DNA from 3 places in the Streptomyces citrinus genome. Region 3 is predicted to be linked to each of the others. Evidence: predicted binding sites of a transcription regulator. Region 3 holds the regulator's gene; each other region holds the start of a gene.

Evidence for each region. Region 3 encodes HrcA, which represses chaperone genes, less so after heat shock. Its sites were predicted from a motif close to TTNGCACTCNGNNNNNCNGAGTGCNAA; they were not measured.
Region 1: the regulator HrcA is predicted to act here: its motif matches at 6,367-6,393, upstream of groES (co-chaperone GroES).
Region 2: the regulator HrcA is predicted to act here: its motif matches at 7,182-7,208, upstream of groL (chaperonin GroEL).

The regions. Positions count from the first base shown of each region.
Region 1 is NZ_CP146022.1:3,461,039-3,470,526, forward strand. Features, by position in the region: gene V2W30_RS15980 (LysR family transcriptional regulator) at 1-844, opposite strand, end outside; gene V2W30_RS15985 (MOSC domain-containing protein) at 926-1,594, shown strand; gene V2W30_RS15990 (multicopper oxidase family protein) at 1,702-3,252, shown strand; gene V2W30_RS15995 (SDR family oxidoreductase) at 3,272-4,045, shown strand; gene groL (chaperonin GroEL) at 4,128-5,756, opposite strand; gene groES (co-chaperone GroES) at 5,914-6,222, opposite strand; gene V2W30_RS16010 (hypothetical protein) at 6,498-6,797, shown strand; gene V2W30_RS16015 (polysaccharide deacetylase family protein) at 6,818-7,435, opposite strand; gene V2W30_RS16020 (polysaccharide deacetylase family protein) at 7,725-8,684, opposite strand; gene V2W30_RS16025 (THUMP-like domain-containing protein) at 8,767-9,488, shown strand, end outside.
Region 2 is NZ_CP146022.1:3,860,276-3,869,763, reverse strand. Features, by position in the region: gene V2W30_RS18005 (trehalose-6-phosphate synthase) at 1-1,247, opposite strand, end outside; gene V2W30_RS18000 (hypothetical protein) at 1,338-3,419, opposite strand; gene V2W30_RS17995 (glucosyl-3-phosphoglycerate synthase) at 3,458-4,405, opposite strand; SAM riboswitch class I at 4,565-4,720, shown strand; gene thrC (threonine synthase) at 4,739-6,040, shown strand; gene V2W30_RS17985 (MoaD/ThiS family protein) at 6,092-6,367, shown strand; gene V2W30_RS17980 (cold-shock protein) at 6,800-7,006, shown strand; gene groL (chaperonin GroEL) at 7,372-8,997, shown strand; gene V2W30_RS17970 (hypothetical protein) at 9,098-9,385, opposite strand; partial or broken gene V2W30_RS17965 (hypothetical protein) at 9,432-9,488, opposite strand, start outside.
Region 3 is NZ_CP146022.1:2,841,057-2,850,544, forward strand. Features, by position in the region: gene V2W30_RS13285 (16S rRNA (uracil(1498)-N(3))-methyltransferase) at 1-386, opposite strand, end outside; gene V2W30_RS13290 (nitronate monooxygenase) at 383-1,456, opposite strand; gene dnaJ (molecular chaperone DnaJ) at 1,626-2,762, opposite strand; gene hrcA (heat-inducible transcriptional repressor HrcA) at 2,763-3,779, opposite strand; gene V2W30_RS13305 (MBL fold metallo-hydrolase) at 3,912-4,661, shown strand; gene V2W30_RS13310 (DUF3097 domain-containing protein) at 4,696-5,574, shown strand; gene hemW (radical SAM family heme chaperone HemW) at 5,603-6,835, opposite strand; gene V2W30_RS13320 (ATP-binding SpoIIE family protein phosphatase) at 6,875-8,794, opposite strand; gene V2W30_RS13325 (HAMP domain-containing protein) at 9,023-9,488, shown strand, end outside.

The DNA.
Region 1 (9,488 bases), 620 kb from region 3:
CCTGGGCCAGATCGGGCAGGGTGAGCGCGACGATCTCGCGCTGCACCGCGGGCTCCACGGTCACTGTCCGTGCACCCTTGGGCCGAACGGACTCGATCGCCAGTTCGGGCAGGACGGCGACTCCGAGCCCCGCGCCGACGAGGCCGACCACCGCCGGATAGTCGTCCGTCGCGAAGTCGATACGGGGGACGAACCCGGCGCCCCGGCACACCTCCACCAACTGGCGCCGGCAGCGCGGGCACCCCGCGATCCACGACTCGTCCGCGAACGCGTCGATCGTCACCGAGCCCGCCGACGCGAGCCGGTGCCCCTCGGGGACCAGGCCCACGAGCCGGTCCGCGAGCAGCGGGCGTACGACCAGGTCGTCCCACTCCTCCGCCGCGTGAGCGCCTTCGTACCGGAAGGCAAGAGCCACGTCGCAGTCGCCCTCGCGCAGCATCTCCACCGAGCGCGGCGGCTCGGCCTCGACCAGCGAGACGCGGGTGCCGGGGTGTGCGGCGCGCAGGGCGGCCAGGGCCGTCGGGACCAGCGTCGAACTGCCGCTGGGGAAGGACACCAGACGCACCCGGCCCGCGCGCAGGCCCGCGATCGCGGCGACCTCCTCCTCGGCGGCGGTGAGCCCGGCGAGGATGCCCGCCGCGTGCCGCACGAGGGCCTCGCCGGCCTGGGTCAGGCGCATCTCGCGGCCCGTGCGGATCAGCAGCGGGGTGCCGGCCGAGCTCTCCAGGGCCTTCATCTGCTGGCTCACCGCGGGCTGGGTGCAGCCCAGCTCGCGGGCCGCCGCCGAGAAGGAGCCGGTGGCGGCGACGGCGCGCAGGACACGGAGATGACGGGCCTCGATCATGACTCAAGCATAAGCGGAGCTTGGGGTTCGCGGCGAATAATGCGTGGTGGCTTTGGCCAAGGTCCCGTAGCGTGCGATGCCATGAAGCTTCTGTCTCTCAACCTGGGCCGTCGCGAGGCCGTGGAGTACACCGACCAGCCGGAGGGCGTGACCGGCATCGACAAGCGGCCGGTCGAGGGCCCGGTGCGGGTCACCGCGCCCGGGGCCAAGGGGACCGGCGCGAGCGGGCTGGCCGGGGACGCGGTGTGCGACACCCGCCACCACGGCGGCGACGACCAGGCCGTCTACGCGTACGCGCGCGAGGACCTCGACGCCTGGGAGCGGACCCTGGGGCGGCCGCTGCCGAGCGGCGTGTTCGGCGAGAACCTCACCACCGAGGGCGTCGACATCACCGGCGCGAAGATCGGCGAGCGCTGGCGCGTCGGCCCCGACCTGGTCCTGGAGGTCACCTCGGGCCGGATCCCGTGCCGCACCTTCCAGGGGCACCTGGGCGAGCGCGGCTGGGTCAAGCGGTTCACGCAGGAGGGCGTTCCGGGGGCGTATCTGCGGGTGATCGAGCCGGGTGAGATCCGCGCGGGCGACGCGATCGAGGTGATCCACCGGCCCGACCACGAGGTGACGGTGGCGTTCCAGTTCCGGGCCGTGACGACCGAGCGGCCGCTGCTGCCCCGGCTGCTCGTGGCGGCGGACGCGCTGCACGCGGAGACGGTGCGGCAGGCGCGCGCGTACGTGACGAAGCACGGCCTGTAGGGGGGTCCGGCCGGGGAAACCCCCGGTGCCGTACGGGGGTCGGGTCAGGGGCGGGTGGGGGGTCGCCCCCGATGTGGGCGGGCCGGGGGCGGCGCGACGCTCGACGCATGACTCCGAAGACCCGGAAGACACCCAAGGCCCGCCTGAAGCGGGTCCTCCTCGTGCTCGGCTCGCTCGTCGCCGTCCTCGCGCTCGCGGTGGGCGGCGGCGTGCTGTGGCTGTGGAGCGACGCGAAGGTGAGCACGGCGGGCCGGGCGGAGTTCCGCAACGAACTGGCGGTGCCGCCGCTCGCGCCGTCGCACATCGACGAGAAGGACGGCGCGCGCGTCTTCGACCTGCGGATGCGCGAGGGCGAGAAGGAGTTCAGGCCCGGCAGGAGGACGGCCACGTGGGGCTTCGACGGGGATTTCCTCGGGCCGACCCTGCGCGCCGAGCGCGGCGAGAAGGTCAGGGTCCGCGTGCGCAACGAGCTCGACGAGGCGTCCAGCGTGCACTGGCACGGCATGCATCTGCCCGCCCGGATGGACGGCGGCCCGCACCAGATGATCGAGCCCGGCGCCGAGTGGACCCCGCGGTGGACCGTGGACCAGCCCGCCGCCACCCTCTGGTACCACCCCCATCCGCACGGGCGGACCGAGCGCCACGTCCAGCGGGGGCTCGCCGGGATGTTCCTGGTGGACGACGAGCGCAGCGAACGGCTCGCGCTGCCCCGGACGTACGGGGTCGACGATCTGCCGGTGATCGTGCAGGACGTGAAGTTCGACGGGGCCGGCTTCGACCACGGGCACGGGCTGATGCGGTCGGTCGGCTTCCTCGGTGACCGGACCATGGTCAACGGCACCCTCGACCCGTACCGGGTGGTGCGCGACGAGCGGGTCCGGCTGCGGCTGCTCAACGCGTCGACGGCACGGACGTACGCCTTCGGGTTCGCGGACGGCCGGGACGTCGCGCTCGTGGGGACGGACGGCGGGCTCCTGGAGCGGCCGGCCACGCTGGACCGGATCCGGCTGTCGCCCGGGGAGCGGGCCGAGATCGTGGTGCGGATGGCGCCCGGTGAGCGGGCCGTGCTGCGCAGCTTCCCGCAGGACGGCTACGGGGACGCGTGGCAGCGGCGGTTCGCGGGCGGCGACGACTCCTTCGACGTGTTGCAGCTGCGCGCGGCGGACCGGCTCCGGCCCTCCCCCGCGATCCCGTCCCGGCTGGGCGAGTTGGAGCTGCCCGACGCCCGGGACGCCGTGCGCGGACGGGACTTCGAGCTGCGGATGAGCGGCATCAACGGGCGGGCCATGGACATGGGCCGGATCGACGAGACGGTCACGCGCGGCACCACCGAGGTGTGGACCGTGCGCAACGACAACGGGATGCCGCACAACTTCCATGTGCACGACGTGCAGTTCAGGGTCGTCGAGGTCGACGGGGAGGCGCCGCCGCCCGAGCTGCGCGGCCGCAAGGACACCGTGTTCCTGCCGAGCGGGACGACGATGAGGCTGGCGCTGCGGTTCGACGGGGGACCGGAGTTCGCCGATCCCGAGGTGCCGTTCATGTACCACTGCCATCTGCTGTACCACGAAGACGGCGCAATGATGGGGCAGTTCGTGGTCGTCGACCAGGGGCAGCGGGCGCGGACGCCGGGCTCCGGTGATCACGGGCACCACTGATGCTCACTAACCTTGACGCATGACTACGGCACTGATCACGGGATCCACCGCGGGCATCGGCGCCGCGTTCGCCCGGCGCCTCGCCGCCGACGGGCACAACCTGGTGCTCGTCGCGCGCGACACGAAGCGGCTGCGGGAGCAGGCGACGGAGCTGCACGACGGGCACGGCATCGAGGCCGAGGTGCTCACCGCCGACCTGTCCACGGACGAGGGGATCGCGGCGGTCGAGGCGCGCCTCCAGGACCGTAAGGCGGCCGTCGACCTCCTCGTCAACAACGCCGGGTTCGGCAACAAGGGGCACTACCTCGAAGTCCCCATGGCCGACGAGCTGACGATGCTGAAGGTGCACTGCGAGGCGGTGCTGCGGCTGACGTCGGCGGCGACCGCGGTGATGCGCGAGCGCGGGCGGGGCGGCGTGGTCAATGTGGCGTCGGTCGCGGCGTTCGTGCCGCGCGGCACGTACGGGGCGTCGAAGGCGTGGGTCGTGCAGTTCACGCAGGGCGCGGCGAAGGACCTCGCGGGCAGCGGGGTCCGGCTGATGGCGCTGTGCCCGGGGTTCGTGCGGACGGAGTTCCACGAGCGGGCCGGGATGGGCACGGGCAACATCCCGAAGTGGATGTGGCTCGACGCGGACAAGCTGGTGGCCGCAGCCCTGTCCGACCTGGCCCGCGGCAAGTCGCTCTCGATCCCCGACCCGCGGTACAAGGCGCTGATGGGCGTGGTGAAGGTGACGCCGCGCGCGCTGCTCGGCGGGATCACGTCACGTACGGGACGGAAGTACGGGCCGCAGTAGGGCGACCTCGCGGGGCGCCCCGCGAACGGGCGAGGCCCGGCCCCCGCGCGCTGCGGGAACCGGGCCTCGGGAACAGCTCGGGTCAGTGCGAGTGACCGTGGCCGTGGCCGTGACCGGCGTCGGCCTCTTCCTCGGCCGGCTTCTCGACGACCAGGGTCTCGGTCGTCAGGAGCAGGGAGGCGATCGACGCGGCGTTCTCCAGGGCGGAGCGCGTGACCTTGACCGGGTCGATGACGCCGGCCTTGACCAGGTCGCCGTACTCGCCGGTCGCGGCGTTGTAGCCGAAGCCCTTGTCGAGCTCGGCGACCTTGGAGACGATCACGTAGCCCTCGAGGCCCGCGTTCTCGGCGATCCAGCGCAGCGGCTCGACGGCGGCGCGGCGGACGACGGCGACACCGGTGGCCTCGTCGCCCTCCTTGCCGAGGGAGCCCTCAAGGACCTTGACGGCGTGGACGAGCGCGGAGCCACCACCGGAGACGATGCCCTCCTCGACCGCGGCGCGGGTCGCGGAGATGGCGTCCTCCAGACGGTGCTTCTTCTCCTTGAGCTCGACCTCGGTCGCGGCACCGACCTTGATCACGCAGACGCCACCGGCGAGCTTCGCGAGGCGCTCCTGGAGCTTCTCGCGGTCCCAGTCGGAGTCCGTGTTCTCGATCTCGGCCTTGATCTGGTTGACGCGGCCCTCGACGTCGCCCTTGTTGCCGCCACCGTCGACGATCGTGGTGTCGTCCTTGGTGATGGTCACGCGGCGCGCGGAACCGAGCACGTCCAGGCCGGCCTGGTCGAGCTTGAGGCCGACCTCTTCGGCGATGACGGTGGCACCGGTGAGGGTGGCCATGTCCTGGAGCATCGCCTTGCGGCGGTCGCCGAAGCCCGGGGCCTTGACCGCGACGGCGTTGAACGTGCCGCGGATCTTGTTCACGACCAGGGTCGACAGGGCCTCGCCCTCGACGTCCTCGGCGATGATCAGCAGGGGCTTGGAGCCGCCGGCCTGGATGACCTTCTCCAGGAGCGGGAGCAGGTCCTGGATCGAGCCGATCTTGCCCTGGTGGATCAGGATGTACGGGTCGTCGAGGACGGCCTCCATACGCTCCTGGTCGGTGACGAAGTACGGGGACAGGTAGCCCTTGTCGAAGGCCATGCCCTCGGTGAAGTCGAGCTCCAGGCCGAAGGTGTTGGACTCCTCGACGGTGATGACACCGTCCTTGCCGACCTTGTCCATCGCCTCGGCGATGAGCTCGCCGACCTGGCTGTCCTGCGCGGACAGACCGGCGACGGCGGCGATGTCGGCCTTGTCGTCGATCGGACGGGCGGTCGCGAGGAGGTCCTCGGACACGGCCTTGACCGCGGCGTCGATGCCCTTCTTCAGGGCGGCCGGGGAGGCGCCGGCGGCGACGTTGCGCAGGCCTTCCTTGACGAGGGCCTGGGCCAGCACGGTGGCGGTGGTCGTACCGTCACCCGCGATGTCGTTGGTCTTGGTCGCCACCTCCTTCACCAGCTGCGCACCGAGGTTCTCGTAAGGGTCCTCGACCTCGACCTCACGGGCGATGGTCACACCGTCGTTGGTGATGGTGGGGGCGCCGAACTTCTTGTCGATGACGACGTTGCGGCCCTTGGGGCCGATCGTCACCTTGACCGTGTCGGCAAGCTTGTTGACGCCGCGCTCGAGGGCGCGACGGGCGTCCTCGTCGAACTTCAGGATCTTCGCCATGGGAGCGATTCAGCCCTCTCGGAAAACTCGGGGTGAAGCTTGATGTGGAGCTCGGTGCAGAGCCCTGTTCCAACGCACCGCGCCCCTGACCCCGGCTCGTTGAAGATCGCGGGTGCCAGGGGCGCGGTTCGAAGCAGACCGATCTGCTTCGGGGGTTCTACTTCTCGACGATCGCGAGCACGTCGCGAGCCGAGAGGACGAGGTACTCCTCGCCGTTGTACTTGACTTCGGTGCCGCCGTACTTGCTGTACAGCACGATGTCGCCGGTCTTCACGTCGAGCGGAAGGCGCTCGCCGTTCTCGAAGCGGCCCGGGCCCACGGCCAGGACGACGCCCTCCTGGGGCTTCTCCTTGGCGGTGTCCGGAATGACCAGGCCAGAGGCCGTGGTCTGCTCGGCGTCGAGCGGCTGGACCACAATGCGGTCCTCGAGCGGCTTGATGGCAACCTTGGAGCTGGTGGTCGTCACGATCCGGTCTCCCCCTTCGGAGATCTCACGGGGTTAACAGTCTGAGGTGGCGACCAGGTGGATCCGTCGTCGCGGGTGCCGGACCTGCCCGTCGCTGTTGGCACTCTCCAGTGGTGAGTGCCAGGGCCGAGACTATGACCGCGATTAGCACTCGGTCAAGCGGAGTGCCAATCGACGGCGGCGCGGCGGGGCATTTCGGTCGGTCGCGGGGCACGGATCGATCTCGGTCGGGGGCTTCGGAGCCGGAGCCCGGGGTTCCGTACGAGGCTCGGGGCATGGCCGGTCACTACCGCACTCCGCGCTCCCGCTGGGGAGACGCCGCGCTGGCGCTGTTCGTGCTGTTCGTGGACGCGCTGGCCTGCCTGACCGCGGCCGTGTGGCTGTGGGCCGCCCACGTCCCCGTGGAGGGGGTGCTGTGGGCGCTCCTCGCCCTCGCCGTCCTGGTCGTCGCCTCGGCCTTCGCGTTCGGCGGCCGGGCGGGCCTGCCCGTCACGGCGGGCGTCCAGGTCGTCGCCGGGTTCGCGCTCGGCCTCCTGGTCCTGGCCTCGTACGCCGCGTCGCACCGCGGTCACTGAGCCCGGCCGGGGAGGGACGGTCAGAGGTAGTCCTCCAACCGCCCCACCGTGAACCCCTGTTCCTGGATGCGGCGGAGCATGCGGGTCGTCATCTGGGTCAGGGTCGTGCCCTTGAGGTCGGCCGGGCCGCGGAAGTGGGTCAGGATGATGTCGCCGGGGTGCAGGCGGTCGCCGCCGTCGGCGTAGCGGAGGTCGTGGATCTGCATCGAGGCGCGCCACAGGACGATCGCGTCGATGCCGCAGGCGCCCGCCGCCCGCAGGGTGTCCGCGTCGTAGTTGCCGTAGGGCGGGCGGAGCAGCCGCGGGGCCGTGCCGAAGCGGGACCTGAGCCGGTCCTGCTGGCCGCAGATCTCGGCGTGCTGCCCGACGTAGCCGAGGCCGGGCAGGAACGGGTGCGTGAGGGTGTGGTTCTCGACCTCCGCGCCCAGCCGCCGCAGCGTGCCGAAGTGCCCGTAGCCGGGGGCCGCCACGGAGTGCGTGAGGAACATCGAGATCGGCAGCCGCAGGTCGCGGACCAGGTCGACGAAGCGGGGGTCCTTCTCAGCCCCGTCGTCGTAGGTGAGGAAGACGACCTTGTCCCGGGTGGGGACGCGGTCGACGACCGGGGGGACCGCCCCCGGTCCGCGGGGCGGGAGCACCCCGTGGGCGGGGGGTTCCGGCGCCGGCGCCAGCGGGGCGGCGAGGCCCCAGCGCCGGTGGGCGTCCGGTGCGGCGGGAGCCGCCGGGACCGGCGCGGCGGGGGCCGCCGGGGCCCCGCCGCGCCGGCCGACGGCCGCGGGTGGTGGCGGACCTTCTGCGCCGCCTTCCTGCCCATCCGCTCGATCGGGTCGACGGACTGCGCGCACCCGGTGAGCAGCGCGGCGGCCAGGGCGCAGCCGACGAGCCGCACCCCGGCCGACCGGACGGCCGCCCCCGCCCCGAGGCCTGTCACAGGTAGTCCTCCAGGCGGGCCACCGCGTACCCCTTGTCGGTCAGGTACTTCATGAGCATCCGGATCATGTCGGGCATCGTGCCCTTCCAGTCCTCGCGTCCGCGGAAATGCGTGAGGAGGATGTCGCCCGGATGGATGTCCCGGTCCCACTCCCGGTAGTCCATACGGTCCACGAACGCCTCGGCGTTCCAGATGGGCGCGTACTTGATGCCGCAGGCCTTCGCGGCCTTGAGGGTGTCCTGGTTGTAGTTGCCGAACGGCGCCCGGAAGAGGGTCGGCCGTTTGCCGTACTTCTTCTCGATGACGTCCTGCATGCCGCAGATCTCGTGCTTCTGCCGCGCGTAGGAGAGCCCCGGCAGATACGGGTGGTGCAGCGTGTGGTTGTTGAGGCCGACGCCCGTCGCCTGCATCTTCTTGAAGTAGTCGTACTCGGGCCTGACCTCGGCGTCGGTCAGGAAGGCCGTGTACGGGATCTTCAGGTCGCTCATCATCTTCAGGAACTTCGGGTCCTTCTCGGCCCCGTCGTCGATGGTGAGGAAGACGACCTTGTCCTTGGTGGGGACCGTCGTGAAGACCGGCGGCAGGCCGAGTTCCTCCTGCCCGTCGACCTCGAAGCCCTTGCGCGCCTTGATGACCGGCTTCCGGGCGGGCGGGCGCGGGGCGGCGAGCGGCACCTTCGCGAGGCCCCAGCGCCGGGCGGCGGCCGCGCGCTGCGCCTGCTGGGCCTTGAGCTGGGTGGCGTACGCGTCGAGCGCGCGGGCCGGCGGGGCCTGGAGGGGCTGCTGACCGGCGGCCGGCCGGACCGCGTCGTCGGCGCCGCCCGCGCAGCCCGTGGCGAGCGCGCAGCCGACGAGGGCGGCGGCCGCGGCCCGGATCGCGGTTCTCCTCCGGCTCCTGGCCCGTCGCGTACGAGACCGCTTCACGGCGATTTCTTCGTTTTGTCGTACTAGTTGCATGGCGCCGGATCCTCGCAGCTCACAGCCCTGATCGAGGGCCGACACCGCGGCCGGGCGCGCGTCGTCCTCCGACTGGCCCACAATGGTCCGGGTGAGCTCCTTCTCCACCGCCGAAGCCTTCAGCGCCCTCCTGTCCCCCGAGGGCCGGGCCCTGCTCGACGAACTCCGCGACCACGACCCCGCCCAGGAGCTCGCCCTCGCCACGCGCCTGCGCCGCGACCACCCCGCCGAGCTGGTCTCCGCCGCGCTCGCGCAGGCGCGGCTGCGGCAGCGGGCGGCGGCGAAGTTCGGCGCCGAGGACGCGGCCCGGATGTTCTTCACGCCGAACGGTGTCGAGCAGGCGACCCGGACCAGCGTGGCCACCCACCGCGCGGAGTCGTTCAAGGCGCTCGGCGTGACGTCCGTCGCCGATCTGTGCTGCGGCATCGGCGGCGACGCGATCGCGCTCGCCCGCGCCGGGATCTCCGTCCTCGCCGTCGACCGCGACCCGCTGACCTGCGCCGTCGCACGGGCCAACGCCGAGGCGCTGGGCCTCACGGACCTCATCGAGGTACGGGAGGCGGATGTGACGGAGGTCGACACGGCCGCGTACGACGCCGTGTTCGTGGACCCGGCGCGGCGCTCCGACAAGCGAGCGGCAGGTGCCGCGCGCGGCGCGTCCTCGCGCGGTGGCGGGCGGATCTTCGACCCCGAGGCCTACTCGCCGCCGCTGTCCTGGGCCGTCGCCACCGCCCTGAAGGCCCCGCGCGCCGCCCTGAAGATCGCGCCGGGCATCCCGCACGAGGCGATCCCGGAGAGCGCCGA
Region 2 (9,488 bases), 1.0 Mb from region 3:
GCGGTCCCCGTCACGTCGTACGGGTTGACGACGAGCGCGTCCTCGCCCAGTTCCTCGTACGCCCCCGCCTCCCGCGAGAGCACCAGGACGCAGCCGTCGTCGGAGACCACCGGGACCTCCTTCGCGACCAGGTTCATGCCGTCCCTGATCGGGTTCACCAGCGCCACGTCCGCGAGCCGGTACGCCGCGAGGGAGCGCGCGAAGTCGTCCTTCACATGGAGGATCACCGGCGTCCAACCCTCCGTACCGAAGCGGGAGTTGATGGCCTGCGCCACCCGCGACACCTCGGCCGTGTAGTCCCGGTACACCGCGAGGTCCTGCCGCGACGGGTACGCGAACGCCACGTGGACGACCTTCTCGCGCCACTCGGGGCGGGTCTCCAGGAGGAGTTCGAAGGCGTGCAGGCCGCGCACGATGTTCTTCGACAGCTCCGTGCGGTCGACCCGCACGATCACCTTGCGGTCCTCGCCCACCTGCTCGCGCAGCGCCGTGAGCCGCTCCCCGACGTCGTCGCGGTGCGCCCGCTCGCGCAGGAAGTCCGCGTCGGCGCCGAGCCCGTGCACGCCGATCCGGGTGCCGGACGTGCCCCCGAGGATCCGCGTACAGCAGTCGGTGAAGGCGTCCGCCCAGCGGCGGGTCAGAAAGGCCAGCCGGTCCGCGCCCAGCATCCCGCGCAGCAGCTGCTCGGCGATGTCGTCGGGCAGCATCCGGAAGTAGTCGACGGGCGCCCACGGCGTGTGCGAGAAGTGGCCGATCCGCAGATCGTCCCGCAGCTCGCGCAGCATCCCCGGGACCAGCGCCAGGTGGTAGTCCTGGACGACGACCGTCGCGCCCGGCGCCGCCTCCTGCGCGAGCGCCTGCGCCAAGGCCCGGTTGTACGCCTCGTACGACGCCCAGCGGCGGCGGAAGTCCGTGCCGAACGACGGCTCCAGAGGCGTCTGGTAGAGCATGTGGTGCACGAACCACAGCACCGAGTTCGCGACCCCGTTGTACGCGTCCGCGTACACGTCGGCGTCGATGTCCAGCATCCGCACGCCCGGCTCGGCGACCCCGCGGCGCACCGCCTCGCGGTCGCCGTCGTCGAGGGCTGCGCACACCCACAGTTTGTCGTCGACGACGCTCAGGGCGGAGACGAGTCCGCCTCCGCCGCGCTTCGTCTCGATCGATCCGTCGTCGCCGACCGCGTAGGAGACGGGGCCGCGGTTGGACGCGACGAGAACCTCAGCAGCACCATGCGTGGAAGCCATAAGCCGAAACTAGCCCACCCCGGAAACGCTCAAACGTACGGCCGGGCTCCATCAGGAGCCCGGCCGTATACAACGCCCTGCGGGAGGGGGTCAGTCCTTGCGGCCGCGGACCGCCGCGAGGACCAGGGCGCCGAGTCCGCACAGCGACACGGCGAGCCCGCCGTAGAGCAGCGTGTGCGAGCCGGAACCGGTCTCGGCCAGCTCCTCGCCGGAGGCCGGCGGCACGGGCCTGGCCTGTCGGCGCTCGGTGACGACGACCGCGGTGCACGGGTCGTCGCCGCCGCGGGAGCGGGCGGCGCAGTTGGTGTGCGACACCTCGCCGGTCACCGGGATCACGGTGACGGCGCCGGGGGTGCAGGAGATCTTCACGGCGCCCTTGATCACGACCTTGCCGTGGGCGGGCACGTCGCCGGTCCAGAAGAAGGCCGAGCCCTTCCTGGTGAGGGTGCCCGACGAGGCGGTCGGGGTGCCGGTGAAGTTCTTCGCGGGCCAGGAGATCGTGGCGTCCGCGCGCGGCCGGTCGCCGGTGTTGCGGACCGTGATGGTGTCCTTGACCGTCGCGCACGGGGGCGCGGACGGCGTCTGCGGCTGGTGGACGATCTCCAGGCCCGGGGTGGGCGCGGGCGGCTCCTCGACGACGGGCGCGATGCCGCACTTCGGGTCCGTGGAGCCGTCCTCGCAGTTGGTGCGGGGGGTGTCGGCGACGATGTTGTTGGTGAGCCTGCCGTCGCCGCTGACCGGGTCGTTGATCTTCACCGAGTACGTGATGGTGGCCGTCTCACCGGCCGGGATGTCACCGGTGTAGCTGATCTTCGGAGCGGTGTAGGAGACGTCTCCGACGCTCGCCTTCGCGTCGCCGTTGTACGTCGCGTCGTCGAGGTTCTCGCCGAGGTCGTCGGTGAACTTGGCGTTCGGGTAGTCCAGCTTGCTGATGTTGTGGGCCGCGACCGTGTACGTCACCGTGTCGCCCGGCCGCACCTGGCTCGGGCTCGCCGTCTTGGTGATCTCCAGGTCGGGCACCGGGACGGACAGCGCGAACGCGGAGGGGACGTAGGTGTCGCCCTTGGTGGAGAAGCTCAGCGTGGTCGAGGTCGCGCCGACCGGGATCGGTTCCGCCTGGACGGCGGCCCGGGTGGCGCCGCCCGAGACGTCGAACTCCTTCGCGTCGATGCTCAGGTTGTTGCGCATCTTCGGGTCGAGGGCACCGTCGTCCTCGGAGATGAAGAAGTTGTTGGTGTTGCCGGTGTGCGTCTCGGTGATGTTCTGCCCGCCGACCGCGAACCTGTCGCCGGGGGTGTTCCAGTCGCCCTCGTACGCGGTGACGCTCGCCCGGGGCCTGCCCGAGGTCCGGTAGAAGCCGTCGACGGTGACCGTGGTGGCCGCTGACGTGGAGCGCTGGAGGACGTGGCCGCCGTAGATGTACACGTTGCGGCGGTCGGGCGCGTAGTCGTCGTTCGGCGCGTCGTACTTGTAGACGACGGTCATCGACCAGCCCGCGACGCAGCCCTTGCCGGTCGGCGCCCAGATGTCGCCGACGGCGACGGGGATCGGGGCGCCGGTCCCGGTGACCCCGCTGAACAGGTTCGTGACGTCGGCCTCGCCGGTGTAGTAGTGCGGGCCGCTGGTGCTCGCCGGGTCCCGCACCAGGTTCCGCGGGGTGACCTCGCTCGGCGCCGTGCCGTTCACGCCGACCACCGGGACCGCGGCGAGCGGGTCGCCGGGGGAGGGCTGCACGTCCGCGCCGGAGATGTCGCAGCGCTTGAGCTGGGCGCCGCTGGGGCCCTTGTACGTGCCGTCGTTGCCGCCGAAGAAGAGGCGGGCGTAGGCGACCTTCGCGCCGGGCGGGACGGTGACCCGGCCGGTGCTCGACCCGTAGCCGTCGGTCGTCCCCGCCCGGTTGATCCGCTCCATGACGAAGGTGTTGTTGTTGTCCTTGCCCTCGCCGTTCGCGGCGACGGCGCAGCGTGCGGGCATGTCGTCGGCGGTCGTCGGACAGCCCATCACGGTGTTGCCGATGGTCGTGAAGTCGCCGTAGATCGACTCGTCGTAGCGCTTGGCGAAGGGGGAGACGACGTCCGCCGCGGCCGGGACCGCGGCGGCACCGATCAGCGAACCCGCGAGTGCGGCCGTGGCGGCGAAGGCCGCGGTGCCCTTGAGCTGTCTGAACCACATAAAGGGCAATTTAGGCAAAATGCATGATGATCTACGGATTACGCCACGCGACGCTCCGCGTACTCACTGATTTCGGTCATCGGGGGCCGCTCCTCGGTGTCCACCGCGTACGTCCGCGGCTCGAACCCGTCCTCGCCGCGCTCGAACTGGGTGAGCACCGGACGCACCAGATGCCCGCGCGCGAGCCGCAACTGCGCGGTGCGGTAGATCGCCGCGGCCATCCGGCCGAGCGCCTGCCCGTCCTGGTGCCGGTGGATCCTGACCCCCACGTCGACCTGGGCGAGCGCGTCCAGGCCCACGGTGTGCAGCGCGTCCACCAGCAGGCCGAGCTCCACCCCGTAGCCGACGGGGAACGGCAGCTGTTCCAGCAGGGAGCGCCTGGCCGCGTACTCGCCGCCCAACGGCTGGACGAATCCGGCGAGTTGGGGCCAGTGCAGATTGAGGATCGGCCGCGCCATCAGCTCCGTCACGCGCCCGCCCTGGCCCGCCGCGCCGGCCAGCGGCCGGTCGTACATCGCCTTGACGAAGTCCACGCCCGGGTCGGTGAGCAGCGGCCCGATGATCCCGGAGACGAAGTCCGCCGAGAACTCCTTCAGGTCCGCGTCGACGAAGCAGACGATGTCACCCGAAGTGACGAGCAGGGAACGCCACAGCACCTCACCCTTGCCTGGCCTGGCCGGGACGCGCGGCAGGATCGCGTCGCGGTGCTCGACGCGCGCGCCGGCCGCCGCGGCCACCTCGGACGTGCGGTCCGTGGAGCCGGAGTCGACCACGACGATCTCGTCGACGAGCGGAGCGGCCTCCGTCATCAGCTCGCGCCGGATCACCGAGACGATCTCGCCGACCGTCCCCTCCTCGTTCAGCGCGGGCAGGACGACACTCACCGTCCGGCCCGACGCCCGTTTCGCGGCGATCAGCTGGTGCAGGGGGCGGTCGGCCACGGACCAGGAGCGCCTGCTCAGCCAGCGCTCGACTTCTTCCAGCACGTTGCGCGGCTCCTCACGGTGCGGGGGATGTGATCCATCTCGCGGTTCGGACGACTATCTCAAGGGTCCAGGGCGTCGGTTACAGTCTTGAACAAGGCCGGTGACCATCGCATGTCGGGGTCGCCGCCGCGCATCACCGCATGACACACAACCGAATACCGCTCATCCAGAGGGGCAGAGGGATACGGCCCGTTGAAGCCCCGGCAACCCTCCAGCCGGTCTCGTGTGACTGTCATCGTCGACGTCGCGAGGCTCCCGGCTAGGGAAGGTGCCAAATCCGTCTCGCGGCGAGGTGCGCCGCGAGGAAGATGAGGAGAAAGGGCCTCGCCTCTCATGGCTGTACAGACTGTCGCCACCGAAACCGCCGCTGTGACCGTTGATCTCGGTCCCGCCGCGGGCCTCTCCTGCCGCGAGTGCGGCGCCCGGTTCCCGCTCGGGCCGATCTTCGCCTGCGTCGAGTGTTTCGGGCCTCTGGAAGTCGCGTACGACCTTCCCGTCGGCGACCCCGAGGCGCTCCGCAAGCAGATCGAGGCCGGGCCCGCCAACATCTGGCGCTACGCCCCCCTCCTGCCGGTCCCGGCCGACGTCGCCGAGAAGCCGAACCTGAACCCGGGCTGGACCCAGCTGGTCAAGGCCGACAACCTGGCCCGTGAACTCGGCGTCGAGCAGGGCAAGTTGTTCGTCAAGGACGACTCCGGCAACCCGACCCACTCGTTCAAGGACCGCGTCGTCGCGCAGGCCATCGAGGCCGCCCGCGCCTTCGGCTTCACCACCCTCTCCTGCTCCTCCACCGGCAACCTGGCCGGCGCCGTCGGCGCCGCGGCCGCCCGCGCCGGCTTCCGCTCCTGTGTGTTCATCCCGCACGACCTGGAGCAGGGCAAGGTCGTCATGGCCGGTGTCTACGGCGGTGACCTCGTCGCCATCGAGGGCAACTACGACGACGTGAACCGCTTCTGCTCCGAGCTCATCGGCGACCCGCTGGGCGAGGGCTGGGGCTTTGTGAACGTGAACCTGCGCCCGTACTACGGCGAGGGCTCCAAGACGCTCGCGTACGAGATCTGCGAGCAGCTCGGCTGGCAGCTCCCGGACCAGCTGGTCATCCCGATCGCGTCCGGCTCGCAGTTCACGAAGATCGACAAGGGCCTCCAGGAACTGATCAAGCTCGGTCTCGTCGAGGACAAGCCGTACAAGCTCTTCGGCGCCCAGGCCGAGGGCTGCTCGCCGGTCTCGGTGGCGTACAAGGCCGGCACGGACGTCGTACGGCCGCAGAAGCCGAACACGATCGCCAAGTCCCTTGCGATCGGGAACCCGGCCGACGGCCCGTACGTGCTCGACATCGCCCGCCGCACCGGTGGCGCCGTGGAGGACGTGAACGACGAGCAGGTCGTCGAGGCGATCAAGCTGCTCGCCCAGACGGAGGGCATCTTCGCGGAGACGGCGGGCGGCGTGACGCTCGGTGTCGCGAAGAAGCTGATCGAGTCGGGCCACATCGACCCGTCGCTCACCACGGTCGTCCTGAACACGGGAGACGGGCTCAAGACCCTCGACGCGGTTGCCGATTCGTCTCAGGCGACCGCCACGATCCGGCCGAGCCTCGACGCGTTCCGCGACGCCGGTCTCGCCGCCGACCACTGAGCCGACCGCACCTGAGCCGACTGAACCTGTAGGAACGGGAGTCACCCAGCCATGAGCGTCAACGTACGCATCCCCACCATCCTCCGCACCTACACCGGCGGCCAGGCGGAGGTCCCCGCCCAGGGCGCCACGCTCGCCGAGGTCATCGCCGACCTGGAGAAGAACCACACGGGCATCGCCGCCCGCGTCCTGGACGACCAGGGCAAGCTGCGCCGCTTCGTCAACGTCTACGTCAACGACGACGACGTCCGCTTCGAGCAGGGCCTGGAGACGGCGACGCCGGACGGCGCGGGCGTCTCGATCATTCCCGCCGTCGCCGGCGGCTGATCTTTCGCCGTTCTACCCAGAGTCACGTGAATTGCCCCCTCCGCGAGAGAAGCGGAGGGGGCAATTCTGCATGGTTGAGCGCGGTACAGTTGGGGAACCTGATTCGTTTCCCCGAGTGGTGCATGACGGGCGCATATGAGTTCTCGCCCGAAGCCCGCCAAGAAGTAGCCAAAGTGCGCAGCCCTTTCGGGCCCTTTATGGCATTTATCTGGCCCGACTTGCCCTGGGATCTGTCCAGTTGGACCGTTTTCCCCGATCGGGCGTGCCCAGAATTCTCGTCCGACTGACCTGTTGCAGACGGCAGTTGGGCAGATACATTCAGCCGCGGTCGACGCGTTCCGGCGCACACCCCCAAACCCTTTGGGGAGTGAGGTCTGACCCGGGACCGCGAAGTGTGGTCTCGCGCAAGGGCCAGTAATAGGGGAGTTAGGCATGGCTCAGGGCACCGTCAAGTGGTTCAACGCGGAGAAGGGGTACGGCTTCATCGCGGTCGACGGTGGTGCGGATGTATTCGTCCACTACAGCGCGATTCAGATGGACGGCTACCGCACCCTCGAAGAGGGTCAGCGAGTTGAATTCGAGATCTCGCAGGGCCAGAAGGGGCCGCAGGCCGACATGGTCCGCCTGGCCGCCGGCTGAAGCGCGCGCGTCCGACTGACAGCTTCGTACGTCGCACGTCCATGGAGGGTCCGTCTCCCGGTCACCGGGGACGGGCCCTTCGTGCTGCGCCCGCCACCTGGGTCTTCACGGGAGCACCTTGCGCCCGCCCGTCGCCCGACCACCACCCCCCAACGATCCCGCTTCGCGGGAGCACCTTGCACTCGAAGGGGTCGAGTGCTAATCATTGGCGTTAGCACTCTCCGCGTGAGAGTGACAGAACTTGGATCGAGTCGGTGAGGTCCGCAGGCCGGTGGGGCAAGGAACCACAAGGGCTGTAGGCCGTCCGTCGCGGGCACCTGCACGATCCGTTTGCGTTTCCACCCCGTCCGGGAGGACCACTTCACATGGCCAAGATCATCGCGTTCGACGAGGAGGCACGGCGCGGCCTCGAGCGCGGCATGAACCAGCTCGCCGACGCCGTCAAGGTGACCCTGGGCCCCAAGGGTCGCAACGTCGTCCTCGAGAAGAAGTGGGGCGCCCCCACGATCACCAACGATGGTGTGTCCATCGCCAAGGAGATCGAGCTCGAGGACCCGTACGAGAAGATCGGCGCCGAGCTGGTCAAGGAGGTCGCGAAGAAGACGGACGACGTCGCCGGTGACGGCACGACGACCGCGACCGTCCTGGCCCAGGCCCTGGTGCGCGAGGGTCTGCGCAACGTGGCCGCCGGTGCCAACCCGATGGCCCTCAAGCGTGGCATCGAGAAGGCCGTCGAGGCCGTCTCCGCCGCTCTCCTCGAGCAGGCCAAGGACGTGGAGACCAAGGAGCAGATCGCTTCGACGGCCTCCATCTCCGCCGCCGACACCCAGATCGGCGAGCTCATCGCCGAGGCCATGGACAAGGTCGGCAAGGAAGGCGTCATCACCGTCGAGGAGTCCCAGACCTTCGGTCTGGAGCTGGAGCTCACCGAGGGTATGCGCTTCGACAAGGGCTACATCTCGGCGTACTTCGCCACCGACATGGAGCGTATGGAGGCGTCGCTGGACGACCCGTACATCCTGATCGTCAACTCGAAGATCGGCAACGTGAAGGACCTCCTTCCGCTGCTCGAGAAGGTCATGCAGTCCGGCAAGCCGCTGCTGATCATCGCCGAGGACGTCGAGGGCGAGGCCCTGTCGACCCTGGTCGTCAACAAGATCCGTGGCACCTTCAAGTCCGTCGCCGTCAAGGCCCCGGGCTTCGGTGACCGCCGCAAGGCCATGCTCGGCGACATCGCCATCCTCACCGGTGGCACCGTCATCTCCGAGGAGGTCGGCCTCAAGCTGGAGAACGCCGGTCTCGACCTGCTCGGCCGCGCCCGCAAGGTCGTCATCACCAAGGACGAGACGACGATCGTCGACGGCTCCGGTGACAGCGACCAGGTCCAGGGCCGCGTCAACCAGATCCGCGCCGAGATCGAGAACTCGGACAGCGACTACGACCGCGAGAAGCTGCAGGAGCGCCTGGCGAAGCTCGCCGGCGGTGTTGCGGTCATCAAGGCCGGTGCCGCGACCGAGGTCGAGCTCAAGGAGCGCAAGCACCGCATCGAGGACGCCGTTCGCAACGCGAAGGCGGCCGTCGAAGAGGGCATCGTCGCCGGTGGTGGCGTGGCTCTCCTCCAGGCCTCCGCGGTGTTCGAGAAGCTGGAGCTCGAGGGTGACGAGGCGACCGGCGCCAACGCCGTGAAGCTCGCCCTGGAGGCCCCGCTCAAGCAGATCGCCGTCAACGGTGGCCTTGAGGGTGGCGTCGTCGTGGAGAAGGTGCGCAACCTTCCCATCGGTCACGGCCTGAACGCCGCGACCGGCGAGTACGTCGACATGATCGCCGAGGGCATCCTCGACCCGGCCAAGGTGACGCGCTCCGCGCTTCAGAACGCCGCGTCGATCGCCGCGCTGTTCCTCACCACCGAGGCCGTCATCGCCGACAAGCCGGAGAAGGCGGGCGCTGCCCCGGCCGGCGGCGGCATGCCGGGCGGTGACATGGACTTCTGAGCCGGATCTTTCGGTTCAGCCGGTCTGTACGTTCCGAGGGCGGTACCTCCTCTTCACGAGGGGGTACCGCCCTCGGGCGTTTCCGGAAGGCGGCCCTGTCTCAGGAGGCGCCCTCTTCGTACGTGCTCCACGCGTCACGGCCCGCCCGCGCGGCGCTCTGGGTCGCCGTCTGCGCCTGGCGGAAGGCGCGGTGCGCCAGCTCCGTGGGCGGCACCTCCCAGCTGCCGGTCCAGTTGCGGCCCGCGCGGGCCAGCTCGTAGACGAGGAGGCCGACGCCCGCGGTGGCGACGACCATGCCGATCCCGGCGAGCCCCGCTCCGGCGGTCAGCCGGCTTCGGTTCGGGCGGAACTCGGTCCAGGAGATCTTGGAAAAGGTGCTGTCAGCCATGGGGCCAGGATGCGGGAGCGCGGCGCGGGGCGCATGTGGAGCGCGGTCATACGCGTGTTCGCTCGGCCCGGGGCAGCATCGCCGCGCGGGCCTCGGCGGCGCG
Region 3 (9,488 bases):
CCGAGCGCCTTGAGCCCGCGCTCACCCCGCCACTGCGTGATGCAGCGGGACGCGGCCCACGGCACGATCGCGTCGACGCCGGTCTCGGTCATCGTCTCGACGGCGAGCTCACCCCGGTCGCCCTTGGGCAGCGCCTGGACGACGGTGATCCGCGGCTGCTCCTCGTCCTCGACCCGCGCCGGGCCGACGTCGAGGAGCAGCCGGTCCTTGCCCTCGCTCCCGGTGACGACACCGTCGCACCACGCCCCGAGCCCATCGGTGAGGACCACGGCCTCGCCCGCCCGCAGCCGCTTCACGGAGACGGCGTGACGTCCCTCGGGCCCGTCGAGCACATACGCACCGTCGCCGGGGACCGCGCCCTCGACGACGAACACCGGCGCCGTCACTCGGCACCCCGCTGCCCCAACGCGGCCTTGGCGGCGTCGAGTTCGGCGGCGAGGACCTCCACGAGCTGCCCGGCGGGCAGCTCCCGCGCGAACCGGTGCCCCTGCCCCGCCCACAGCGCCATGCCCTGCGGGTCACCGGCCTTGGCGGCGGCCTTGCGCAGCGGTGACGTCATGTGGTGGATCTGCGGGTACGCGGCGGGCGCGTACGGTCCGTGCTCGCGCAGGAACCGGTTGACGAGCCCGCGCGCGGGCCGCCCGGAGAACGCCCGGGTCAGTTCGGTCCTGGTGAACAGCGGATCGGTCATGGCCCGCTTGTGCAGCGTGGGCGCCCCGGACTCCGGGGTGACCAGGAACGCGGTGCCGAGCTGCGCGAGATCGGCGCCGGCGGCGAGCACCGCGGCGATCTGCGAGCCCCGCATGATGCCGCCGGCGGCGATGATCGGCAGCTGTACGGCCTCCCGCACCTGGCCGACCAGCGACAGCAGTCCGACGCCGCTGCCGTCGGCCTCGGGGTTGTCGCGGTGGGTGCCCTGGTGGCCGCCGGCCTCGATGCCCTGGACGCACACGGCGTCGGCGCCCACGTGCTGCGCGGCCCGCGCCTCGTCGACCGTCGTGACGGTGACGGCGCTGCGGGTGCCGACGCGTTGCAGCGCCTGCACGACCTCGCGGGTGGGGCAGCCGAACGTGAAGGTGACCAGCGGCACCGGGTCGTCGAGCAGGATGGCCAGCTTGGCGTCGTAGCCGTCGTCGCGGCCGCTGTCGGGGTCGCCGAGCGCGGTCTGGTACCAGGTGGCCTCACCGGCGAGCTGGTGGCGGTAGACGTCGACGGCGGCCGGATCGGCACAGTCGGGCTGCGGCATGAAGAGGTTGACGCCGAAGGGACGGTTCGTCAGCCCCCGCACCTGTTTGATCTCCTGGTACATGCCGTCGGCCGTCTTGTACCCGGCGGCGAGGAACCCGAGCCCGCCCGCCTCGCCGACGGCGGCCACGAGCACGGGACAGGAGGCGCCGCCCGCCATGGGGGCCTGCACGATCGGATAGTGACAGAGATCGGTCAGTGCGGAGGACATGACCGCATCGTGCCACGTCCCATTCGGTCCGCCGAATCGGGCGTTCCGCCCTCGGCGGGCGCGAGCGACGAGGCCGGAGCCGCACCCGGCACCCCACGGGAACCGGTGGCGCCGCGGACGCGAAAGGGGCGGGGCCCGGGAAGAGATCCCGGGCCCCGCTCCCACCGGCTCACCGCCCGTTGAACGCGTCCTTCAGCCGTGAGAACAGCCCCTGCTGTCCCGGCTGGAACTGCCCGGTGGGCCGCTCCTCGCCGCGCAGCTTGGCCAGCTCCCGCAGCAGCCGCTCCTGCTCGGGGTCGAGCTTCTGCGGCGTCATGACCTCGACGTGCACGATCAGGTCGCCTCGGCCGCCGCCCCGCAGATGTGTGACACCGCGCCCGTGCAGCGGAACCGACTGGCCGGACTGCGTGCCCGGCCGGATGTCGATCTCCTCCATGCCGTCGAGCGTCTCCAGCGGCACCTTCGTACCGAGAGCCGCCGCCGTCATCGGGATCGTCACCGTGCAGTGCAGATCGTCGCCGCGCCGCTGGAAGGTCGGGTGCGGCAGCTCGTGGATCTCCACGTACAGGTCACCGGCGGGGCCGCCGCCGGGGCCGACCTCGCCCTCGCCCGCGAGCTGGATCCGCGTGCCGTTGTCCACACCGGCCGGGATCTTCACGGTCAGCGTCCGCCGCGACCGGATGCGGCCGTCACCGGCGCACTCCGGGCAGGGCGTCGGCACGACGGTGCCGAACCCCTGGCACTGCGGACACGGCCGCGAGGTCATGACCTGGCCGAGGAAGGACCGCGTGACCTGCGAGACCTCACCGCGACCGCGACACATGTCACAGGTCTGCGCGGAGGTACCGGGGGCCGCGCCCTCGCCGCTGCAGGTCGTACAGACCACGGCGGTGTCGACCTGGATGTCCTTGGTGGTCCCGAAGGCGGCCTCGTCCAGCTCGATCTCGAGCCGGATCATGGCGTCCTGTCCGCGGCGCGTACGCGACCGGGGGCCGCGCTGCGACGCGGTCCCGAAGAACGCGTCCATGATGTCCGAGAAGTTCCCGAACCCACCGGCGCCGAAGCCTCCGGCACCGCCTCCGCCGGACTGCGACAGGGGGTCGCCCCCGAGGTCGTAGACCTGCTTCTTCTGCGGGTCGGAGAGCACCTCGTAGGCGGCGTTGATCTCCTTGAACCGCTCCTGGGTCTTCGGATCCGGATTCACGTCCGGGTGCAGCTCGCGCGCGAGCCTCCGAAAAGCCTTCTTGATCTCGTCCTGGGAAGCGTCGCGGCGCACGCCGAGTACGGCGTAGTAGTCCGTGGCCACTTACGACTCCGCCAGGATCTGTCCGACGTAACGTGCCACTGCGCGTACTGCTCCCATCGTTCCCGGGTAATCCATGCGGGTCGGTCCGACCACGCCGAGCTTGGCGACTGCCTCGCCGCCCGAACCGTAGCCGACCGACACGACGGACGTGGAGTTGAGCCCCTCATGGGCGTTCTCGTGACCGATCCGTACGGCCATGCCCGAATCCCCCACCTCACCAAGCAACTTGAGGAGCACGACCTGCTCCTCAAGGGCTTCGAGAACGGGTCGGATAGTGAGGGGAAAGTCATGTCCGAAGCGGGTGAGATTGGCGGTGCCGCCGATCATCAGCCGTTCCTCGGACTCCTCGACGAGCGTCTCCAGAAGAGTGGAGAGCACCGTCGAGACCGTGCCGCGGTCCTCCGCCTCGAAGGCCTCCGGCAGATCCTGCACCAGCTGCGGTACGTCGGCGAAGCGGCGGCCCGCGATCCGGCTGTTGAGCCGGGCGCGCAGATCCGCCAGAGACGATTCGCCGAACGGCGCCGGGCAGTCGATCATCCGCTGCTCGACGCGCCCGGTGTCCGTGATCAGCACGAGCATCACGCGGGCGGGCGCCAGCGAGAGCAGCTCGACGTGGCGCACGGTGGACCGGGTCAGCGACGGGTACTGGACGATCGCGACCTGGCGGGTGAGCTGCGCGAGCAGCCGCACGGTCCGCCCGACGACATCGTCCAGGTCGACCGCGCCCTCCAGGAAGTTCTGGACGGCCCGGCGCTCCGGGGCGGTCATCGGCTTGACGTTCGTGAGCTTGTCGACGAAGAGGCGGTACCCCTTGTCGGTGGGGATGCGCCCGGCACTGGTGTGCGGCTGGGCGATGTATCCCTCGTCCTCCAGGGCGGCCATGTCGTTGCGCACCGTCGCCGGCGAGACGCCGAGGCGGTGCCGCTCGGTGAGCGCCTTGGAGCCCACCGGCTCCTCGGTTCCGACATAGTCCTGGACGATGGCGCGCAGCACTTCGAGCCTGCGTTCACTGAGCATCGGCGCACACCTCCAGCGACCTTCTCGTCGTGATCTTCCCTTTTGGCACTCCCCGCGGGCGAGTGCCAATCGTCCCCGGCTCAGTGTACGGCCGTGGGGTACGGCCCCGGCAAGGCCGCTAGCGTCGTCCCCATGGAACGTGGTGAACGCATCGACTGGACGGCGGCGGGCTGGGAAGAGCTGGCGCCACGCGTGGGGCGGGTCAGGCTGCCCGGCTGGGACTGCACGACCGGCCTCGTCGTGGGGGACGGCGCGGCCCTGCTGATCGACACCGGATCCTCACTGCGTGAAGGCTCCCGGCTGCGCGCGGACGTCCGGCGCCTCCTGACGCCACACGGGAGAGTGACGCACATCGCTCTCACCCATCCGCACTTCGACCACGTCTTCGGCACGGCCGCGTTCGCGGGCGTCGAGGTGTACGGGGCCGTGGGCGTCGACGCCGTCTTCGCGCACGGCGCCGACGCGCTGCGCTCCGACGCCGTGGGGCACGGTCTGGACGAGGACCTGGCGGGCGAGGCGAGCGACCTGCTGGTCACGCCGCACCACCGGGTGTGCGGGGAGTGGACGCTCGACCTGGGCGGCGGCCTCCAGGTGCTGCTCGCGAACGTCGGCCCGGCGCACAGCGGCCACGACCTCGCGGTGCTCGTGCCGGGCATCGCCGGTGCCCCGGAGATCGTCTTCTGCGGCGATCTCGTCGAGGAGTCCGGGGAGCCGCAGGCGGGCTCGGACGCGGCGCCCCGGCAGTGGCCCGCGGCGCTCGACCGGCTCGTCGCGCTCGGCGGCGAGGACGCGGTCTACGTCCCCGGGCACGGATCCGTGGTGAATGCGGGTTTTGTCCGCGAGCAGCGCGCCACACTGGCGGCCCGCTTCGGCGTGTCCTAGGACGGGCGCGCCCACTTCTCCTATCGTCGGCCGAATGCTCCCACCCGTCTCCCGCCACCCCTCCCACGAGGGTCCTTCGGACCCGCAGCGCCGTGCGTACGGCCACGCCGACCTCACGCCCCCCTGGAAGCGGAACAAGCCGGTGCCCGAGGTACCGGCCGAGCCGGATCTCGTGGTCGAGGAGGTCACCACCGGGTACTGCGGCGCGGTCGTCCGCGTCGAGAAGACGGCGCAGGGTCCGACGGTGACCCTGGAGGACCGCTTCGGCAAGCAGCGCGTCTTCCCGATGGAGCCGCGCGGCTTCCTCCTGGAGGGCAAGGTCGTCACGCTGGTGCGGCCCGCCGCCGTGGCGCCCGCGCCGGTCCGCCCGACCCGTACGGCCTCGGGTTCGGTGGCGCTCCCCGGGGCCCGTGCGCGCGTGGCGCGGGCCGGCCGCATCTACGTCGAGGGCAAGCACGACGCGGAGCTCATCGAGCGGGTGTGGGGCGACGACCTGCGCATCGAGGGTGTGGCGGTGGAGTTCCTGGAAGGCGTCGACGACCTTCCGGCGATCGTGTCCGCGTTCGCGCCCGGACCCGACGCCCGCCTCGGTGTCCTGGTCGACCATCTGGTGCCCGGCACCAAGGAATGGAAGATCGCCCGGTCGGTGACGAGCGAGCACGCCCTGGTCGTGGGCCACCCGTACATCGACATCTGGGAGGCGGTGAAGCCGTCCTCGGTGGGTATCGAGTCCTGGCCGCGGATTCCGCACGGCCAGGACTGGAAGACGGGCGTGTGCCGGGCGCTCGGCTGGCGTGTGGCGAACACCGGCGAGGCGTGGCAGCACATCCTGTCCCGGGTCAGGTCCTACAAGGACCTGGAGCCCGAACTCCTGGGCCGGGTCGAGGAACTGATCGACTTCGTCACCGCGTAGGACGCGCCGCCCACCGCGAGCGGCGCCCTCAGTCCACCAGGTCCCGCACGACCCCGTCCGCCAGCAAGCGCCCGCGCAGGGTCAGCACGGCCCGGCCCGCCTGGAACGCCTCGCCCTCCAGCAGGCCGTCGGCCACGGCCTTGCGGGCCGCCGCGAGACCGGCGGGCTTGAGCAGCGACACGGGGCACCCGTCGCGCAGCCGCAGTTCGAGAAGGATTCGCTCGACCCGCCGGTCCTCGTCGGCCAGGATCTCCCGCCCGGCGCCGGGCGACTTCCCGGCGGCCAGCGCGGCGGCGTACGCCCCGGGGTGCTTCACGTTCCACCAGCGCACCCCGCCGACGTGCGAGTGCGCCCCGGGCCCGGCACCCCACCAGTCGGCGCCGCGCCAGTACAGCTCGTTGTGCAGGCAGCGCGCCGCCTCGGACGTGGCCCAGTTCGACACCTCGTACCAGTCGAACCCGGCCGCGGTCATGACCTCGTCCGCGATCAGGTACCGGTCGGCGTGGACGTCGTCGTCGGTCATCGGGACCTCGCCGCGCCGGATGCGCCGGGCGAGCTGGGTGCCCTCCTCGACGATCAGGGCGTAGGCCGAGACGTGGTCGGGTCCGGCCCCGAGCGCCGCGTCCAGCGAAGCCCGCCAGTCGTCGTCGGTCTCCCCCGGCGTGCCGTAGATCAGGTCCAGGTTCACGTGCTCGAACCCGGCCGCGCGCGCCTCGGCGACACAGGCCTCGGGCCGACCCGGCGTGTGCGTGCGGTCGAGGACCTTCAGGACGTGCTGCCGGGCGCTCTGCATGCCGAACGAGACGCGGTTGAACCCGCCCTCCCGCAGCTCGCTCAGATACGCGGGGTCCACCGACTCGGGGTTCGCCTCCGTCGTCACCTCCGCGTCGTCCGCGAGGCCGAACTCGTCGCGGATCGCCTTCAGCATCCGTACGAGGTCGGAGGCGGCCAGCAGGGTCGGCGTACCGCCCCCGACGAACACGGTCCGCACCGGCCGCGGGTCGTCGCCGAGCACCTTGCGGGCGAGCCGGACCTCGTCCACGACCAGGTCCGCGTAGTTGTCGCGGGACGCGAGCACGCCGCCGCTGCCGCGCAGCTCGGTCGCCGTGTACGTGTTGAAGTCGCAGTACCCGCAGCGCGTGGCGCAGTACGGGACGTGGAGGTAGAAGCCGAGCGGTCGCGACGCCGCGTCGGCCAGGGCTGAGGCGGGCAGCGAGCCGTCGTCGGGGACGGGCTCACCGTCGGGGAGTGCGGAAGGCATGCCCCCATTGTCCCGCCTCCGCGAAACCCTCGGCGCCCGTCACTGCGCCTGGAGCACCAGGAGCGCCAGGTCGTCGTCGGGCGGGCTGTCCGCGAAGGCGTGCACGAGGCGCCGGATCCGCTCCGCGAGCAGCGGCGCCGAGAGCCCCGCGCATCCGGCGAGGGCGTGCGCGAGCCCTTCGCCGTCGTCGAACTGGAGGTGGCCGCGGCGCCGCTCGGTCACCCCGTCCGTGACGCACAGCAGGGTGTCCCCGGTGTGCATCTCGAAGGTCTCGCTCGTGTACTCGGGGTCGTCGACGACGCCGAGGAGCACCTGCGGTACGGCCGCGGGGACGACCTCGCCGCCGGGCCGCATCAGCAGCGGCAGCGGATGTCCGGCCGAGGCGAGCGTACAGGTCACGCCCGTCTCGGTGGGGGTCAGTTCGCCGTAGAGGAGCGACAGGAAGCGGGTGGACGAGCCCTCCGGCGGCACGTCCTGCCCGCCGGATGCGGCCGCGAGGGCGCGGCCCGCGGCGTCCGTGGCCTCCATGGCGTCGTCGAGCAGCAGTCCGTTGAGCCGGTCGAGGACCTGGGCGACCGGGTATCCCTCGCGGGCGAGCAGCCGCAGCCAGGGCCGGGCCAGCCCGATCACCACGGCGGCCTCGGGGCCCTTGCCCTGAACGTCGCCGAGGGCGAAGCACCAGCGGCCGTCGCTCGCGGGGAACACGTCGTAGAAGTCGCCGCCGGGGCCGCCGGCCTCCTTCGGCTCGTACACGAGGGCGCTCTTCATGCCGGGGATCTCGGCGATGGAGGAGGGCAGCAGACCGCGCTGGAGGATGCGGCTGATGGTGGCCTGCCGGGTGTAGCGGCGGGCCGCGCTGACGGCGAGCGCGACACGGCGGCTGAAGTCCTCGACGAGCCCGGTGACCTCGTCGGGGAAGTGCAGCAGTCCGGCCCGGCCGATGAGCAGGATGCCGAGCGCCCGGCCGCCGGCGGAGAGCCGGTAGGCGAGCGCGGACCCGGAGTCGCCCTGCGTCGGAAAGGGCCACGGCACGGGGACGGGGGCGGAGTACGGGCTGTCGGGCAGCCGCGGCGGGTCCTTCTCCAGGAGGCCGCGGAGCTCCTCCATCCGGCTCTCGTGGGAGTGCCAGACGCGGGCGAGGCGCGGCGCGGGCATGACACTGTCGGCGCCGCGCAGATCGTGCCCGTCCGCGCCCGGCATGCCGCGGCCCTCCTCGTCGTAGAACCAGACGGCGCACCAGTCCGCGAGCCGCGGCACGAGGAGCTGGCCGACGAGGGCGGCGACCATGTCGACGTCGAGCTGCCCGGCGAGCATGTCCGAGGCCTCCGCGAGGAACGTCAGGGCGCCCCGGTTGACCCAGTCCCGGTCGGGTGTGCGCCGGGGCGCGGCCGCGAGGAGTTCGGCGGCGCGCGCGCCGCGCGGCAGGACGCGCGCCGCGGAGCGGGTGTCGGGCTCGGCCGCGGACGGCTCGGTGCCGTCGGCGGGCAGCCGGGCCCAGACGGTCTTGGTGCCTGACCGGTACGTGATGCCCCACGCCTCGGCGAGGGAGGCGACGAGCCGCAGGCCGCGCCCGTACTCGGGCATCTCCGGTGAGCGGCTCGGGTGTTCGCCCCACAGGGCGCGTGCGGGGTGGTGGTCGGTGACCTCGATGACGAGGACGCCGTCCGCGAGGTGGCACAGCAGGTCGATGGCGGTGCCGGCGTGCACGACGGCGTTCGTGACGAGTTCGCTGACGATGACGACGGCGTCGTCGGTGATCCGGCCGTCGACTCCGGCCGCCTCGGGCAGCTCGTCCTCGGCCCATCCGGTGAGCGCCGAGCGGACGAAACGACGAGCGGCGGCGGGCGCCAACTGGTTCCCGGGCAGCGAGGTGTGCGCCTCCACCGATCCCACGTGCGAGTGATCCGGCAGGTCGGCGGCGGAGGCGGCGGTTTCCCGCTGGAGAGGAATCGACCCCACTTTTCGGCTCCTGAGCAGTTGTGGCAAAGACGCCTCAGGCGACACGCTCAGAGTGACAGACTGACCGCGCCCATAAGCGCCGAGTCACCGAAGTGGGCCGCTATGAGTGAGAACAGTGCTAAGCGTGGACCGCGCAGCGCGCCATCGAGCAGGACGTCGGCCACGGTGCCGATCCCCCCGCCCGGGGATCTGATCCATCCGGCCGACCTGCGTCCGCTCCTTGCCGCGATGACGGCTGCCCGCGACGGCAACTTCATCCGTGTCCCCGACAACGGGAACGGGATCGTGGGTGAGCTCGGCGCGGTCTTCAACCAGATCATCGACCGCAGCCACCACTACAACGTCGAACTGACGCGTGTGCGCCGGGAGATCGTGCGCCACGGCCGTCTCGACGAACGGCTGGAGGCGAGCCCGGGACAGGGCGCCTGGGCGACCAGGATCAACGACGTCAACACCATCATCGGGGCCCTGGTCGCCCCGGCGGCGAACGCCACGCGGGTGCTCGACGCGGTCGCGGGCGGCGACCTGACGCAGCGCGTCGACCTGCACGACGGGACCCGCCAACTCCGGGGCGACCTGAGGAGGTTGGGCGGCGCCGTCAACAAGATGGTCGACCAGCTCTCGCTGTTCACCGGCGAGGTGACCCGCGTCGCGCGCGAGGTCGGCACCGAGGGCCGTCTCGGCGGCCGCGCCA